DNA from 4 places in the Ochrobactrum quorumnocens genome. Region 4 is predicted to be linked to each of the others. Evidence: predicted binding sites of a transcription regulator. Region 4 holds the regulator's gene; each other region holds the start of a gene.
The links. Region 4 encodes LexA, which represses DNA repair genes until DNA is damaged. Its sites were predicted from a motif close to TGTTCNNNNTGTGTTCNG; they were not measured.
Positions count from the first base shown of each region.

Region 1: a site for LexA is predicted at 2,552-2,569, ahead of CES85_RS09815 (ImuA family protein). Genes of this name have one in related genera too.
Region 2: a site for LexA is predicted at 2,234-2,251, ahead of CES85_RS14480 (Y-family DNA polymerase). Genes of this name have one in related genera too.
Region 3: a site for LexA is predicted at 1,735-1,752, ahead of parE (DNA topoisomerase IV subunit B). Genes of this name have one in related genera too.

Region 1 is NZ_CP022604.1:77,159-81,664, forward strand. Features, by position in the region: gene CES85_RS09805 (error-prone DNA polymerase) at 1-221, opposite strand, end outside; gene CES85_RS09810 (Y-family DNA polymerase) at 218-1,804, opposite strand; gene CES85_RS09815 (ImuA family protein) at 1,695-2,534, opposite strand; partial or broken gene CES85_RS09820 (IS5 family transposase) at 2,761-3,446, shown strand; gene CES85_RS09825 (DUF6616 family protein) at 3,561-3,917, opposite strand; gene CES85_RS09830 (MarR family winged helix-turn-helix transcriptional regulator) at 3,914-4,444, opposite strand.
Region 2 is NZ_CP022604.1:1,026,640-1,031,145, forward strand. Features, by position in the region: gene CES85_RS14465 (SOS response-associated peptidase) at 1-409, opposite strand, end outside; gene CES85_RS14470 (hypothetical protein) at 445-627, opposite strand; gene CES85_RS14475 (hypothetical protein) at 624-878, opposite strand; gene CES85_RS14480 (Y-family DNA polymerase) at 878-2,152, opposite strand; gene CES85_RS14485 (DNA adenine methylase) at 2,444-3,280, shown strand; gene CES85_RS14490 (DNA adenine methylase) at 3,754-4,506, opposite strand, start outside.
Region 3 is NZ_CP022603.1:109,454-113,959, reverse strand. Features, by position in the region: gene lipB (lipoyl(octanoyl) transferase LipB) at 1-649, shown strand, start outside; gene CES85_RS00675 (DMT family transporter) at 652-1,572, opposite strand; gene parE (DNA topoisomerase IV subunit B) at 1,873-3,981, shown strand; gene CES85_RS00665 (hypothetical protein) at 4,058-4,240, opposite strand; gene CES85_RS00660 (GNAT family N-acetyltransferase) at 4,335-4,506, opposite strand, start outside.
Region 4 is NZ_CP022604.1:1,218,019-1,222,524, forward strand. Features, by position in the region: gene trpC (indole-3-glycerol phosphate synthase TrpC) at 1-495, shown strand, start outside; gene moaC (cyclic pyranopterin monophosphate synthase MoaC) at 499-975, shown strand; gene CES85_RS15365 (molybdopterin molybdotransferase MoeA) at 999-2,213, shown strand; gene lexA (transcriptional repressor LexA) at 2,335-3,060, shown strand; partial or broken gene CES85_RS15375 (ComEC/Rec2 family competence protein) at 3,314-4,506, opposite strand, start outside.

The DNA.
Region 1 (4,506 bases), 1.1 Mb from region 4:
GTCAGTCGGCAACCGATGAAAAGCCGGAAGCTGCACGTGTCGCGAAAACTCTTCCAGGCAGCGTGCGCCCGTACCACCCCGGCCAGCGTGTTACGATCGGCTATTCCTATACCGGATAGCCCAAGTGCATAGGCTTGCTCCACCAGTTCCTGCGGATGCGATGCACCACTGAGGAATGAAAAATTGGAGGTCGCAGCCATTTCATAATAGCGGTTTATCATGCGAATAACCCATGCAGGAACCAGCGTGGCAGGTTATCGCCCACATAAAGCCCCTCGCGAAAAATCCAGAATCGCTGGCCGTCTTCGTCTTCAACCCGATAATAATCGCGCAAGTCCTGGGCTGTCTGACCGATAGAGAGCCACCATTCCTGTTCTATCCGCTCAGGTCCTTCGGCAAGACGCACATGATGACGGACCCGACGCCATATGAAGAACGAGGGTGGACTGTCGGGTACTTCGGCTGTTGTCTCAATCAGCTGTGGTGGATGAAACAGCTTTATAGGTCGTGCAGGCGGATCGCCTGGCAGGACGGCAGCACTTTGATAACTTGCCTCATTTTGACGCGTCGAATGAAGAGCAGCTCGCAGGCCAAAGGCACGCTCTGGCATATGGGTATCTCGTGGAAATGTGACCAGAACGCGCTGTGGACCCAGCCGTGCTGACAATCGATCAATGAGCTGGCTGAAGCCGGCATCGTCTTCTTCGTGCTGATCAAGTCCGGTCTGATGCTGCGCGAGTGTGATGCTGCGAAGGGCGGCAAGCCGGATCATGTCGAAGCCGAAACCCGCGTCGAGCGGATCTGTCAGCGCATTCAGCCGCTCGCGCGCAAGACGCCAGAAAATCCGGATGTCGCGCAAAGGCTGACCCGTTTCAATCCGAATATGGCGAACCTGACCATCCACCCGAAAAAAAGATGCTTCAATGAGGACTGCGCCCTTACCGTCTTTTTCAAGCCTCGCGAACAGTTCCTGTGCCAGTTCCTGTAATATCTGCTCAATAAGCTCCATGACGGTGATCGGCTCCGAAAGCCTGTGCTCGACAGTGGCAAGCGACATCATACGCAGTGGCGAAATCGGCGCGCGCGTCTGCCGTGCCAGTCGGTCAAGCTTGGCCGCAAGATCAGGACCGAAACGGGCCGTAAGGGCAGAGCGCGGAAGCTGCATGACGTCGCCAAGGCGCTTGAGGCCTGCACGTTTGAGACCCGTCTCACTGGCCTCTGCCAGTTCAAGGGAAGAAAGCGGCAGGCGAGGCAAAAGCGCATCGGCTTGTGCCAGGTCAAACACACCGCCTTTGGTTCCGCGCGCCAGAAGCCGTGCGGCAAAAGCATTATCGGCAATCGCTGCCTGTACGCACAAGCCTGCTCGTTCCATGCGCTTCGTCACATCAATACGCATGGCTGCAAGCCCACCGAAGAGGTGGGCACAACCCGTAATATCAAGCATCAAACCATGCAGCGGGTCGAACGCCACAAGTGGCGTGTAACGCTCGCACCAATGAGCAAGGTGATTGACGAGAGCTGCATCGCGCTCCGGCATGGCAGGTGCCACATCAAGCATCTCCACCCGTGCGCGTGCATCAGTCAGCGCCATGCCGGGAAAGATGCCGAGCGTGGCTGCAGCTGCATCCACTGCTGTCACTCGTAGCGCATTGGCGGTGCGTTCAGTGACGACAAGCGGCAGATTACGCACAGCTTCAGGCGATGCGACGCGGCGTAACCGATCCGTCGGCAGAAAGGGGAACCAGAGTGCGAGGAACGAACGCTCGGCCTGCTCTTTCTCTTGCACCAAATTCAAGGGTTTCATTGTTCCATTCCATGATCCACTGACCACATGTGCCGTGGCGATTCCGCTCCAGAACGGCTGCAAAGGCAGGTTTTCCTGGCGCATTTGCCCCACTGGTCTGCGACGGAGCAGGGGCTATACGCCAACGGCTGACAGCGGCACTTTGCACTGCACTCCGATGGCTACGCAGTAAAATCGCTGGAAGCTGGGCCGTCTCGGTCGCTAGAAGCAGACGGCGCGAGGCTGTGAGATCGAGACACTTCGGTTTGCCTGTCACTGAGGCAACGATGCCCGCAACGAGGTACGCTGCCTTGCTGCCGTTGCCTGCTTCCAATACATCACCCGCCGCCTTCAACACGTCTTGTGCAGTGGGGCATCGCACAATCAAAAGACGCGACGGATCAATACCGAAGGCATGAAGGCCCGGAGGATAAAGTCCGCCATATTCGTTTGATGCGCTTTCTTCCTCGATCCATATGATCGGCCTTTGTGCCTGCGAAGCCCGCAACGCAAGCGCCAGTGCAAAGCCAGTTGCCGCCATATGTGCGCTGGGGTTTTCAGCAAAAACCTCATGCAGCGCATCGCCTGCAAGACCATGCGGAAAAGCATCATCTGTACCGGGAAAACCAAGTGTGAAGCTGCGCGCACGTCCGAAGCCCGTGAGTGCCTCATTTGCAAAACTGTCTTGTGGGTCGTTGCCTTCAATGGCCGTAACCATGCGCCGCAACGCCGCGATGTCGATGCCGCTCACGTTTAGATTCCATCGTTTGTTCTCTATATGTTCTAGTATTGAATCGTGTGAAGCAAGAGTCAAGCGGCATCAGCTGTGAGGAAATGTGGATAAGAAAAATGCTCCGTTTTAGAGGGTATTTCGATCTGGTTTTATCAGATAGCCTCTCTAGGCTCCAAACCCAATTAAACATTTGATCAAATTACTTCTTCATGATTCACTCTCCTGATAACGGGAGTTTTGGAGCATGGCAGGAGAATTCTGGCTTGATGATCGGCAATGGGCAGTGATCGCTCCTTTGCTTCCAACGAACCAACCCGGCGCGCATCGAACTGACGACCGCCGGGTGATTAGCGGCATCATCCATGTGCTGCGCACTGGCTGTCGGTGGCAGGATTGCCCCGCTGTCTACGGTCCCTCGACAACCATCTACAATCGTTTCCATCGTTGGTCTGCCAAAGGCATATGGCGGCAACTATTCGAAGCACTGGTGCAGACGACCAATCGCGACATTCACATGATCGACAGCACCACCGCAAAGGCGCACCGATCTGCTGCTGGCGGAAAAGGGGGGCGGAAGCTCAAGCCATCGGTCGATCGCGAGGCGGCAGATCGACAAAAATACATGCTGTTGTCGATGGTTGTGGCCGCCCAGTCGCACTGAGAATAACCCCTGGGCAGCGCGGTGACGCTCCCATTGCCATCCCACTGCTTGAGCCACTGCCGCCAAGCAACCTGTGCGCTGCCGATACGGCTTACGATAGCAACGCGTTACGCGATTTTCTCAAAGCTCGCGGCACTGAACCGGTCATTCCAAATAATCCGACCCGTAAGCGGATCAAACCTTTCAACCCAATTGCCTACCGCCGCCGAAACATCATCGAACGCACCTTTTGCCGCCTCAAGGACTGGAGGAGGGTCGCGACACGATATGACAAGCTCATGCTGAACTTTACAGCCACATGCTATATCGCTGCCATCGTCACATGGTGGCTCAATTGAGTCTGGACCCTAAGGCGGAGCATTTATAGCCGCGGATCTATCAGGTCAGGCTGCTTCTTTGAAAGGCACAGCTGCCAATTGCGCAAGATGGCCGGGAAGATCAGTGCCTGCGCCTGTTGCATTGATGGTGTCAAAATAATCGTGCCAGCCGGTAGCAGTGATTCCGGCAATCAACATATCGAGTGCTGCTTCGTCTGGAAAACGCCAGATGGCAAAGAAGCTCTGTTTCGGTGCATAAGGCTTTGTTGCATCAACGGGACCTAGAGCCAGGGCTTCGATACCAAGAGCTGCAAGACCACCCATACCTACGCCGACTTTTTCAAAGAAGGCTTGCCTGTCTTCAGGGCTCAGTGCGTGCCAGCTCGATTTCGGAGAATAAAGCTCGGCGAGATAATAGGTCATGTCATTTCCCTTAAGGTGTCGTTGATCTTGAAAGAGCGTCCCGCATCGGTGCGGCTCCAGATGCGACGTAGCAATGTGCTCAGAAGTTGTTGTTCGCCGAGAGAAAGATCGCTCATCAGGCTTGCAATCCACGTCGTATGCTCATCGAAAAGCTGTTGCGCCAGTTGGGCGCCTTCGGGAGTCAGCTGGATAGTCAGCTTACGGCGATCTTGCATGTCGGAATGACGCTTGACGAAGCCATCCCGCTCCAGCCCATCCAGCAGGCCGGTGATCGTCGCGCGTGTTACACCCGCGCGCTCTGAAAGTGTGTGCGGAGAAAGGCCATCAGGTGCGTTCTGCAACAAAAACAACAGAACAAACTTACCTTCAGAAAGCTTGTGGGGCGCGAGCCTATTGGCGCAATCCCGGTCTATTGCCGCAGCTAGAGATAAGACCTCAAAACAGGTTTTGAGGTCGCCCATAGAAGGGCTGTTCCGACGTTTCAGTTCGCTCAACAGGGCGTGATGTTTTTGCTCTATAATATCCATACGGCACCATATAGTATGGCGCCATATTAAAATCAATTCATTTTATGATACAACGATGATTG
Region 2 (4,506 bases), 190 kb from region 4:
AGATACCGGTGAATGCAAAGAGTGGCTTTTCCTCGTTGAGAGCGAACCAGTGCAGCGGCTTGCGCTTTGTCTTCGGATCTGGCTCTTGTCCGTATTCAGAGAATGAAGTGGCTGGAACGATGCAGCGGCTTTCGACGCCTTGCCAGCGCCGCCAATGGGATGACTTTAGATTTCTGACGTTCGTGACGCCTTTATCGATTTCCGTTTTCAGAAACTCACGGGGCGTCGGCATGCCCCAGCGCAACATCGTAAGCTCTGGGTCGTCAGCTTCGACGTTCCGAAGTACTGGCGCCGGATAATCTGGATACACATCAAGCTGCGGATCAACACGGTTCGTCACGTCACCGAACTTCGGGAACAGACGGCGCATGGCCTCATGATTGGTCGTGATGTTATATAGATTGCACATGCGCTCCTCCTGCTTGAGGAAGAATAGCGCGCATTTTACCGGCGTCCAGCCAGTGCCTCTTCGCCTTCTTGTTTATGGGCGCGGCAAAACCAGAGCTGCCCATACTTGGTTTTATATCCAAAGGATCCCCATGCCTTGCAGCCTTCAGCATCACACCAATGCTCAAAAAGCTTTCCGGGCTTGGACACGCGACCGTTATCACCACCATAACCGCTCATGCTAAACCACCCACAAAGCCGCTCATTTCTTTAAGGCGCACCATGGATAGGCGCATCGGTCCATTGCAGCCCCGGCGTTTGCATACGGCCTTTTTCTCGATCTCATCTAGATAAAGTTGCGAGCGGTCTTTTTCTTGGCAGAGCATTGTTCGATCCGTATAGGCGAGGCGGTTACATTTGCGGCATATCAATTCGAGCTTCTGATCGTCTGCCAGATCGCCAACCTTGACTGTTGTTTTCCAGTTTCCCATTACCAGAAATCCTCGGCGCTAGGGATCCGCGTGTAGCTGATCTTGCCACCGACATGACCGCCTGCCGGTGGTTTCCATTCACCCATGCTGACAATCGTGCCGGAATATTTCGAGTTGAGTTTATCAACTGCCCCGTTGGCGCGTTCCCATTTCTGGCGCAGCTCGTCGTCATTATCGAGCAAATCAATCTGCCGCTCGTCGGCTGGTGACAGGTCGTAAAGTGTGACGCCAACCCGAAAGATCTCGACGCCTTTCGGAAAGTCTTTTCTGACGTTCTGCCAGAGTGCATGCAGGCCGGATAAAATGGCTTGATCATCATTGACGACAGAAAGGTGATGCTTGCCAAACCATGAGCCGTCACGGATCGACAGCCAGAGCCATAAGCCCCCGGCGTAATAGTTCTCTCTGCGCAGGCGACGGGCAGCTTTCGTGAGCAATAGGCGCGATATCTCATATGCGCCGTCAATCTTGCGAGCTTCGGGCGGTAGCACTCGACCGTGGCCGAACATGCCGCGCTGCTGCTCTGGCGCTTGGATGTCATATCCGTGCAGCGCATACCAAAGCCGCTCGCCATTCACGCTGTTCCAGATTTTGCGCATGTGTTTCGGTTGAAGCGCATAGAGCTGCTCGGTGCTGTAAACCCGATTTCGATAAAGCCGCTTTGCCATGCTCGACCCGATGCCGGGAATATCCTCCAGCTCGACCTTAAGCAATGGCGCGGGCATCGAGGCGGGCCGCCATATCGCAAGGCCGTTGCCATAGCTTCCGTGTCGCTTGCTTTCTTCTTTGCCAGCCTTGCAGGCGATCTTCGCCAGCTGGCGGTTGGCGGCAAAGCCGATTGAACTGGTGATGTATGGGCCGATGTTGTCAGCAATCGCAGCTTTTATCCTTGCTGCGAGCAATTCAGGATCTCGCTTTCCGCTGTCATCGAGAACGCATGTCAGTTCATCGATGCTCTTTGCGGTGTCGATGGCGATCACCGTTTCGATCTCGCAGAGCAGGGCGTTATGTGCTCGGCGGTAAAGGTCTGGCTTTTGCGGAACAAGTACAAGATCCGGACACACCCGCAATGCGTCCTTGATCGGCATCACGTTCTTGACGCCTTGCGCCTTAGCTTCTTTCGAGCATGCAATGACTGCTGTGCGGTTTGTGCCTTCAAATGGAACCACACCTATCGGCCTGCCGCGCAGGCGCTTGTCGCACTGCTGTTCGACTGATGCGAAAAAGCCGTCGAAATCGAGGTATAGCCGTTCAATCGCCTCCGGCAGACGCATTACAAACTCCAGAAAACAGGGCGAACGAAACCTGCCTCGCGCACAGGGGTGCACAGGAACATATTCCGCTCAATGTGGATATGTTCCTAAAATGTTCTCATTTGGAATAAGAGTCAATCCGCCTTTTTGCGGTTGTGGAAATCCGCCCTTAACGGGGTGGCTATCGGTGGCAAAACACCGAAAAGCGGCGGTCTTCGATTGGCGTCTAGCCCGCCCGGCATGACGGTAGGTCAAATGCCACACCCCGACCCTTGCGGGCGCGGGCATACTGGCCTCTACAGGTTAATAAAAATGCAAGAAGGTTTTTCTTTTACGAGCGTTCGTCCAGTGTCTCCGGCTGCGAGCTACATTGGCGGAAAGAAGCAACTCGCGCAGCGCGTGACATCTGTCATCGAGCAAATCCCGCACGCTGTCTATGCAGAACCATTCGTTGGTATGGGTGGCGTGTTCTTCCGCCGTCAGCTGATCGCCAAATGTGAGGTTATCAACGATGTGTCTGGCGACGTGATTACGCTCTTTCGGATCTTGCAGCGACATTATCCGCAATTTATGGAAACGCTAAAATTCCAGATCACATCTCGTAAGGAATTTGAGAGGCTCAAAGCTTGCGATGCCTCAACGCTTACGGATCTGGAACGCGCTGCACGGTTTCTTTACCTCCAGCGTCTGGCATTTGGCGGCAAGGTCAACGGACGCAACTATGGCGTAGATACGGGCGGATCTGCTCGCTTCAACGTCAACCGCCTTGGCGTATTGTTGGAAGAGATCCACGAACGTCTCGCAGGCGTCCAGATCGAAAATCTGTCTTGGGCAGAATTCATTGATCGGTATGACACTCCGGGAACGCTGTTCTACATGGATCCGCCATATTTCGGTTGTGAAAATGATTACGGCAAGAACGTCTTCAGCCGTGACGATTTCGAGAGGATCGCCAAGCGGATGCAGGATATAAAGGGACGCTTCCTGATTTCCCTTAACGATACACCTGAAGTGCGATCAATCTTCTCGGCGTTCAAGATCTGCGATGTGTCGCTGACCTATACCGTTGGTGGCGGGCAGGCGAAACCAGTCGGTGAAGTTCTCATCATGGACCGAAAGCTGCCTGCTGTAGCGAATATGCCCGAATAACGGGCAAAGCCTATAATCTGACCTTTTGGAGGCATGGGCTTGCCAGAAAAGAAAACCGCGTTAAGATTATGAGCGTTGATCTCCGGATATCAATTATGAAGGCCCATCCAGCACCGTCATCTCGCTGGGTGGGCTTTTTATGTTGCCCCGGCGCTCTTCCCAAAACACCGGGGCGGCACGGTCGTTCGTGAGTGCGTCTCCGTAGCGCAAACTTTAGCCTTGAGAAGGCCGGATAACATGTGAATAGTCATTGGTGGCATATTGGCCGCGGCTATCACGTACATTGTGAGTGGCGGGCTAAAGGCGCTTTAAGCGTATCGGTCAGATATTTCGCTTACCCAGCATTAACCTTGATCGCATTTACTACGTTGGCTGGCTGATCCAATCCGCACAGCTTCTAAGCCAGCGTCCTCCCTAAAACCCGCTCAGTTCAATGCTGGGCGGGTTTATTTTTCGTCAGAACTAAGGCTAGGTCAAAATCCAGAGGCTTTTTTAACTGCTCGATATTCAGCTTTATTAGAAAATACGCTATTGGGGCGGGACATACCTGGTCCGAATATCATCACTTCGGCGCCTTTACTGTAATTGCGCGCGCTATAGCCAATACTAAAGTCTTCCTGCTCGCAATCCTTATAAATATTCTTTATCTCAGACACGTTATCGTAGGATACAAACCATTTGTGATCCTTTATTGCTTTCACTCGTTCCGCTAAAGCAACGTGATCATCGTGAGAAAAGTGGTTTTGATATAAATAAGCGCCCTTAACGTAGTAAGGCGGGTCAATGTAAATCAGGCACCTCTGATACACATTACTGAGATGGTCCGTGAGGAAAACGGAAGCATCGAGATTAGTAACGTTAATACGCGACCTATAAAATCCAATTCGTTTAATACGTGAAACAAGTTCCTCTTTATTGAATCTGCAATCTAACTTCCACTCGCCCGCTTGTAGTACGCCACCAATCATTCCCCCATTCAGGATACCTGATCGGTTGGTACGATTTAAGAAAAAGGTGGAGAAACCAATTTCTACGATGCTACGATTGGTGTGGTCTTTCTTAATATCACGCTGGATGCGCCAATTGTCGACAGACACTTCTGTTTCAAGAATTTTTGATATCAATTCGTCCGTGTGATCAACTGCGGCTTTCCAGAACGAATAAACCGCGAAATCCAAGTCATTGATATGTATCTGTTTCACTCTCTCCGAGAAAAGGAGTGACAG
Region 3 (4,506 bases), on a different replicon from region 4:
GACCGCTGATGGCTTGACGGATTATGAAACGGCGCTCGCCTTCATGGAAGCGCGTGTTCAGGCCATTCGTGAAGGCACAGCGAATGAACTTGTCTGGCTCGTCGAGCATCCATCGCTTTATACAGCGGGTACAAGCTCCCACACTGAAGATCTGCTAACGCCGGATCGTTTCCCGGTCTTTAACACCGGGCGAGGCGGCGAATATACCTATCATGGCCCTGGCCAGCGGGTGGCTTACATCATGCTCGATCTTAAACGACGCCGTGAAGATGTGCGCGCATTTGTAACCGCGCTCGAACAATGGATCGTCGAGACGCTTGCACAATTCAACGTCAAGGGTGAGCGACGTGCAGATCGCGTTGGTGTGTGGGTTGTACGCCCTGAAAAGCCGCCGCTTGCCAATGGAGGCATGTGCGAAGACAAGATCGCAGCCATCGGCATTCGCTTGCGTCGCTGGGTCAGTTTCCACGGTATCGCAATCAACGTCGAGCCGGAACTCGAACATTTCGGCGGCATTGTCCCATGCGGCATCGCCGAATATGGCGTTACCAGCCTGGTGGATCTGGGGCTGCCGGTGGTGATGGGCGACGTGGATGTCGCGCTCGGCAAGGCCTTCGAAAGCGTTTTCGGCCCTCGCCAGACAAAGTAAGATCAGACCGACTTTACGCGCCGCTCACGCATGAAGACATAGAAGCCTGACCCGACAATGATTGCGATGCCGAACCATTTTGACGGCGTCGGAAAATCACCAAAAACAATCAGTCCGACCAGAACAGCGTTGACGATTTCCAGATATTGGAATGGCGCGAGCATCGATGCAGGCGCAAGCTTGAACGCCTGCACGACCAGCAGATGGCTGACCGTGCCAATCGTGCCCAGCAAAAGCAACAATAGCCATGGTTGCAGGCTGGACGGCAGCAAGAACGTCAGATCCGCGACGCCGACGGCCGTGCCTAGTACCATGGCCAGACCTGCAAGAAATGCACCGCCAATGCCTGCATAGAATTGCATGACGACAGGGCTTTCCTTAGCGCCATATTTGCGGTTCAGAATAAGATAGATTGCGAAGGTGACAGCGGTCGCCAATGGCAGTAGCGATACGGCCCCAAAAATCTCAAAACTCGGCTGAATAACGATCATTGTACCGATCAACCCGATGCCGACCGCACTGAAGCGGCGCCAGCCAACTTTTTCTTTCAAGAAAACGGCAGAAAGCAGCGTTAGGATAAGTGGTTCGGCGAAAAACACCGCCATAGCATCCGCCAGGGGCATATATTTGACGGCGGTGAAAAAGCACGTTCCGCCAAACCCCATCAGTGCACCGCGAACCAGATTGCCGGTAAGGTACGTCGTGCGCAACGCGGCGAAGCCGCCCATGACGATCAACACCAAAAACATCATCACAGACTGGATGAAAAACCGCATAAAGGTGACTGTTGCGGGCGGCATATTATCCATCATGGCAAGCCATTTGCCGATGGCATCCATAAGCGGCAGCAACAACACCGAGAGCACCATGATTGCCATGCCCTTCACATGCGCTTCTACGCCAACCGCTGCCCTGCCCTGCATTTCACCACTCGCAATTTTCTCGCCACCCTTGCGCTTACGCGAATGGACTCTTCGTTTCCATCTTAATCAGCCCCGGAAAAGCGTGCGGTTTGACTTTCGCCACGTTTCTGGTGCAAATCCTGTTGCGGATGAATAAAACCCTTTGATAAAGCCCGGCAAAAGCAGAACGTAAGGCGAACTTTAGTCGCCTTTCGTAATTTCCCGTGGCATCATCTATGTGATTCGCAGACACACTATTTTCGGCTTAAGCGTGTATGACGCGGCCATCGTAGATTCAGACAGAAAGCTTTTCGGACAAAGATGGACGATAACGATCTCTTTTCCAGAGTAGTCAACAATGCCCGCGAACGGGTGCAGGAGCGACAGTCTGAAAAGGCTCCCGCTCCGCGACCTGTTGCGCAGCCGGCAGCGACGCCGTTGCCATCTGCCCCAAAGCCCGCGTCTGTTGCCACCAAGGCACCACCTGCTTCGTCGGGAAGTGACGACTATAATGCGTCGTCCATTCGCGTTCTTGAAGGGTTGGAGCCTGTCCGTTTGCGCCCCGGCATGTATATCGGCGGCACGGACGAAAAGGCTCTGCATCATCTTTTCGCTGAAGTCATCGACAACTCAATGGACGAAGCGGTTGCAGGCCACGCCAACTTCATTGAAGTCAGCCTCGATGCTGAAGGCTTCATAACCGTCAGCGACAATGGTCGCGGTATTCCGGTGGATGAACACCCACAGGTGCCGGGAAAATCCACGCTTGAAGTGATCATGACCAAGCTGCATGCCGGCGGTAAGTTTGACGGCAAAGCTTATGAAACATCCGGTGGTCTGCACGGCGTCGGTGTGTCCGTCGTCAATGCGCTTTCCGACGTTTTGGAAGTGGAAGTCGCGCGCAATCGCCGTCTTTATCGCCAACGCTTTTCACGCGGTATTCCGCAGGGTGGTCTGGAAGACGCCGGCGAGGTACACAACCGTCGTGGCACGCGCGTCCGCTTCCATCCAGACCCGGATATTTTTGGCAAAAGCGCGCATTTCGACCCGCACCGGCTTTATCGCATGGCGCGTTCGAAAGCCTATCTGTTTGGTGGTGTGGAAATCCGCTGGAGCTGCGACCCAGCTCTCCTGGACCCGAAAAAAGAAACTCCCGAAAAGGCTGTGTTTCACTTCCCAGGTGGCCTGAAAGATTATCTTTCTGCATCGCTCGGCAAGGAACATCAGGTTACCCGTGAGATTTTTGCGGGCCGCACAGAAAAACAGGGTGGGCATGGCGCAGTTGAATGGGCGGTGTCGTGGTATGGCGGGGACGGCTTCGTCAACTCCTATTGTAATACGATCCCGACCGGCGATGGCGGCACGCACGAAGCGGGCCTGCGTATCGCTTTGACGCGTGGCCTGAAAGCCTATGCAGAACTGACCAACAACAAGCGTGCTTCGATCATCACGACCGATGACGTGATGATTTCGGCAGCTGCTATGATGTCGGTTTTCATCCGCGAACCTGAATTTGTCGGCCAGACCAAAGACAAGCTTGCGACCGTTGAAGCACAGCGTATCGTGGAAAATGTCATTCGCGATCCGTTTGACCACTGGCTTACAGCTTCGCCGCAGGAAGCTTCACGTTTGCTCGAGTGGGTTGTCGACCGCGCTGAGGAACGTCTGCGTCGCCGTCAGGAAAAGGAAACTGTCCGCAAAAGTGCTACGCGTAAGCTGCGCCTTCCTGGCAAGCTTGCTGATTGCACGCAGAATGCTGCCGCAGGCGCAGAACTGTTCATCGTCGAGGGTGACTCGGCTGGTGGCTCGGCCAAGCAGGCGCGCAATCGCTCCAATCAGGCGATCCTGCCTCTGCGCGGTAAAATTCTGAACGTAGCGAGTGCAGGCCGCGAAAAACTCACCGCAAACCAGCAGATTGCCGATCTTGTACAGGCGTTGGGTAGTGGTACGCGCAAGAATTATCGCGAAGATGACCTTCGTTATGACCGCGTCATCGTCATGACCGATGCTGACGTGGATGGCGCGCATATCGCATCGCTTCTGATTACTTTCTTCTATCAGGAGATGCCGGACCTCATTCGTAACGGTCATCTCTATCTCGCCGTACCGCCGCTTTATCGTCTTAGCCAGGGCGGTAAAGTCGCCTATGCACGCGATGATGCGCACAAGGACGAATTGCTTCGTACGCTGTTCACAGGACGTGGCAAGATTGAAATCGGCCGCTTCAAAGGCCTAGGTGAAATGCGCGCGGAGCAGCTCAAAGAAACGACCATGGATCCCAAGAAGCGTACGCTTTTGCGAGTACATGTCGATGAAGACTATATCGATGAAACCCGCAACACGGTCGACGATCTGATGGGCACCAAGCCGGAAGCCCGCTTTCGCTTCATTCAGGATCGTGCTGCCTTCGTGGAAGAACTCGACATCTGATGAGTGCATTCGAATAAGAATGCGTGAATATCAAAACGGCAACTCGTCAAACCGGGTTGCCGTTTTTTATGAATACTCAGCTTTTCACGTCGATACCGAGCCTGCTCTCAATCTCTTCGGTTGATTCTTTAACAAAGAAAGTCAGATCGGTGCTCAGCGTTACGATGCGGGTTCCTGTCCCATATGCGTTATAGGAAAGAACGTGATTGAAATTCACAGCAACTCTTTCACCGCTGACATCAGTAAGCATGATCCACATAAGCCCCTCCTCCTGAAAATTGATTCCTTACAAGAGGATAGGCGCATATGTGCAAATGACAATGGAGCTTTAAGGAGGAGCTTTTCCGGGAGTTTTATAAGCTCGCCTTCATGCGAACCTTTTCGACCCGACGACCAAAGCTCTCAGACCACTCTTCTTCCTCTCGGTAAATAGCGAAGCCGGCTTTTCTATAAAGCCCGATTGCCGGAAGATTATCAGCGTGCGTTCCAATTTCGGCTTCAGCAAACCCATCAAGCAGAATCTGC
Region 4 (4,506 bases):
GGGGCACCAGAGTTTCTGACGGCTGCACGCGATGCCTGCTCTCTGCCAGCTCTGCGCAAGGATTTCCTTTTCGATACCTATCAGGTCTATGAAGCGCGCAGCTGGGGTGCAGACTGTATTCTGATCATTCTCGCAAGCGTCGATGACAATCTCGCCAAGGCGCTTGAAGAAACCGCATTTGAACTCGGCATGGATGCATTGATTGAAGTGCACGACGAAGAGGAAACAGAACGCGCGCTCAAGCTCTCTTCGCGCCTCGTCGGCGTCAACAATCGCAACCTGCGCACATTTGAAGTCGACCTCGCGGTTTCCGAACGTCTCGCAAAGATGGTTCCTTCGGATCGCCTGCTGGTCGGCGAAAGCGGCATCTTCACCCATGATGATTGCCTGCGTCTCGAAAAATCGAATATCGGCACCTTCCTCATCGGCGAAAGCCTGATGCGCAAAGATGATGTTGCGACCGCAACCCGCGAACTTCTGACCGGCAAGGCCTGAGATATGGCGACCAAGCTCACCCATATCGACCAGACAGGCGCTGCCCATATGGTCGATGTTGGGGACAAGTTTGAGACTGAACGTCAGGCCACGGCAGAAGGCGCAGTCAGGATGAAGCCGGAAACGCTGGCGCTTATTCTGGAAGGCAATGCAGCCAAGGGTGACGTTATCGGCGCCGCACGGCTCGCTGGCATTATGGCCGCAAAGAAAACGTCAGATCTTATTCCGCTTTGCCACCCTCTGATGTTGACAAAAGTATCGGTTGATATCCAGCCTGATCTGACACTTCCCGGTCTGCGTATTCGTGCTACTGCAAAGCTTAAAGGCCGCACTGGTGTAGAGATGGAAGCCTTGACTGCTGTTTCCGTCACCTGCCTGACCATTTACGACATGGCCAAAGCAGTTGATCGCCATATGGAGATCACCGACATCCGTGTTTCGGCAAAAAGCGGCGGCAAGTCAGGCGACTGGAAAGCCTGAACATTCAGACGAGAGGAAACCCTATGTCCCTTCTCCCGGTCGATGAAGCACTTGCCCGCATCCTAAGCGCCGCTGAGCCGCATGGTTTTGAGCAGATACCACTTGCTTCAGCCGGAGGCCGTGTTGTTGCCGAGCAGGTCGCTGCGAAACTACTCCAGCCGCCATTTGATTGTTCCGCCATGGATGGCTATGCGCTCATCGCGCCTCAGAATGTTGAATATCCGATTGAACTTACAGTGATCGGCGAATCGGCCGCTGGAAAAAGATTTGAAGGCAAGCTTGCCGCTGGTGAAGCTGTGCGTATTTTCACCGGTGCACCTATGCCAGTTGGCGCTGACTGCATCGTCATTCAAGAAGACACCGAGCGTTCTGGTGACAAACTGACGATCCAACAAGGGCTCGATAAAGGCCGCCACATTCGGCGTGCGGGCCTCGACTTTGCACCCGGCGACACTGTTCTTCCAGTTGGATGCGAACTTGACGCCCCGGCGCTATCTCTTGCTGCAGCGAGCGGCAATGCAACGATTTCTGTTTTCAAGCAGCCGCGAATTGCCATTCTCGCCACAGGCGACGAGCTCGTCCCACCCGGAACAATTCCCGGACCTGATCAAATTGTGGCCTCCAATAGCGTGGGAATAGCCGAGATCGTGCGTCGCGCAGGTGGCAAGCCTGAAGACATGGGCATCATCGTTGACGACCCCGCCAAAATCGAATCAGCGATAAGCCAAGTGCTCGACGATGGCATCGATATCCTTGTCACTATCGGTGGCGCATCAGTAGGTGATCGTGATTACGTGCATGGCGCGTTGAAAAACAGCGGTGTTGATCTCGATTTCTGGAAAATTGCTATGCGACCCGGCAAACCGCTGATGTATGGCCGCAAGACAGTTTCAGGCAAAACAGTGCACGTCATCGGCCTGCCGGGAAACCCTGTTTCTAGCCTCGTTTGCGGCCTCGTATTTCTACGTCCATTGGTAGCCAAGCTATCCGGCACGGATTTGACCGCAGATATTCGTCCCGCAAAGCTTGGTCAGGCGATGAATTCTAATGATCACCGGCGCGATTTTGTTCGGGCAACAGTCGAACAGGACACTGATGGAACATTGATCGCAACACCTTTTCCTCTCCAGGATTCGTCGATGCTTTCTGCCTTAGTCCGCTCCAATGCGCTGCTAATCAGAGATGAAAATGCACCAGCTGCAGCGACCGGTGAATCGTGCTTGATATTGATGCTGTAACGAACCTATCCAATTCCGCCAGTCCGTTAATCATTTTAAAACCATTGCAGAACAAGACTGGAACATATAGTGTTCGTTCTGGTTTTGTTTTTATTTGATTCTGGTCTGGAGGGTGTAGCGCATGTTGACCCGTAAACAGCACGAGCTTCTGCTGTTCATTCATGAACGTCTTAAAGAGACGGGCATCCCTCCGTCTTTTGACGAGATGAAAGAGGCTCTCGATCTAGCCTCGAAATCGGGCATTCATCGCCTCATCACGGCCTTGGAAGAACGTGGCTTTATCCGCAGACTCCCAAATCGTGCACGTGCATTGGAAGTGCTCCGTCTGCCAGATTCCATTGCTCCCGGACTGAATTCGCAAAAGAAATTTGCGCCAAGTGTGATTGAAGGCAGTCTGGGCAAGGTGCCACCTGCCCCCGTGCCTGCGCGCCCTGCTCCGACAACAGCCAATGACGACGTATCGACCATGGTTTCCATCCCTGTGATGGGTCGTATCGCTGCTGGTGTACCAATCTCGGCGATCCAGAATCAGACCCATTCGCTCAGCCTTCCGCCAGAAATGATTGGCGCAGGTGAACACTACGCGCTTGAGGTCAAGGGCGACTCGATGATCGAAGCCGGAATTTTCGATGGTGATACTGTCATCATCAAGCGCGGCGATACAGCCAATCCAGGCGAAATCATCGTTGCACTGGTGGATGACGAAGAAGCGACGCTGAAACGTTTCCGCCGCAAAGGTGCGTCCATTGCGCTCGAAGCTGCAAACCCTGCCTATGAGACGCGGATATTCGGTCCTGACCGTGTTCGTGTGCAGGGCAAGCTGATCGGACTGATCCGACGCTACTAGAGCGCCGTGCGCCCTCTTGGGCGCACGAAGAACGCTCTCAACTATTGAATCTACCCATCCTGAAATGTGTAAAGCATTTTTCGGACAAGATGCGCACTAGAGCATATCTCCCAAAAGTTGGAACCGGTTTTGGTATAAAGATATGCGTAAAAACAAACAGTTAGGCGAATTTCTAACGATTCATCTTAAACAGGAAATGCGCTAGGATAAAAACTTAGAGCGTTTTTTGTTAAATCAAAGAAACGCTCCGGAATTATTGCGGAAGATCAGAGCCGATTGCATTTTCTGTTCCAGCTTTCTTCCGATACTCACGATCAGGCAAGCCGCGCGCCGCTCGTGAATAAAGTCGATAGAGATGCCAAGGTCTTGTAGGTGCATCGACTGAAAAGCTCAGTTTGTCCGCATAGTCGCTGATATTCCGAGGTACAGCAGGCGCGAAACGATAAGCCTCACCCTCACTGACTGGTTCTTGCCCCAAAAACTTTGCCTGAGCCACTTTGTCTGCGTTTAATTTTTGTCCAAATCTTATTTCAAGAGTTCCTTTGAGGGCTAATTCTTGCCTGCCGATCACGAGCGCGTTGGACCGCTCACAGCTTAGTTTTTTTCCGGCAATAGCAAGAATAACAATATCCCCCACATTACAGGCGACCTCGCGCATGTCTTCCTGGGTGGTATAGGCTAGCATTCGACCGTCCCGAAGGGGAATGGTACAGAGGCCGTCCTCACAAAGGAAAGCGTTCTCATCAACGGGAACGGGCTGTTTTTTCATTATGTGCGGAGAAACAAACGTTTCAACCAGATAGGCTGTCTGCCAGTTCTGTGCTGTGAATTGCGGTGGCCTGCTGCGATTAACAGCAAAATTCCCATCCGACAGTCGCACCGCCACAAACTTCGCATCTTCACTGACAAGAACATCAGGCATCGGCGTCCGAATGAATGCGATCAGTCCCAACACAACGAATGGAAGCGCCAGTAACCGCAGCCGAGTTGTGAAAACAACAGCAATCAAAAGCGCAACTGTCCAGAGAATGAGCGTGATGACTGGCATGACACCGGGATTGCCATCGGGCGATAGGCTGGCGACGAATTCCGCAATATGTCGCACAAGTAGAACGCCAAACCCCATGACCTGTAATGGCAGCCAATCGAGTTGCAGGGGCATCAACAATAGACTCAAGACTGCAAATGGCATCACCAGTATCGAAATAACCGGCAAGGCTAGTACATTGCCAACAAGCCCCAAAGGGGCGGTATTGTTGAAATGGTAAGCGGCAAATATCCCGCTGGCCACACCCGCTACAATTGATGTCGCAGCTGTGGCGATCGTCGGCGCTAGTATTCTTGACAGAATCCCGCGCGGCGATGCCGTGCGGTTTTCCATACCTGACTGTTTGCGGGCCTTCCTTTCACTCCACCAGGCGAACGCCGCAATCAGTCCCGCCGTTG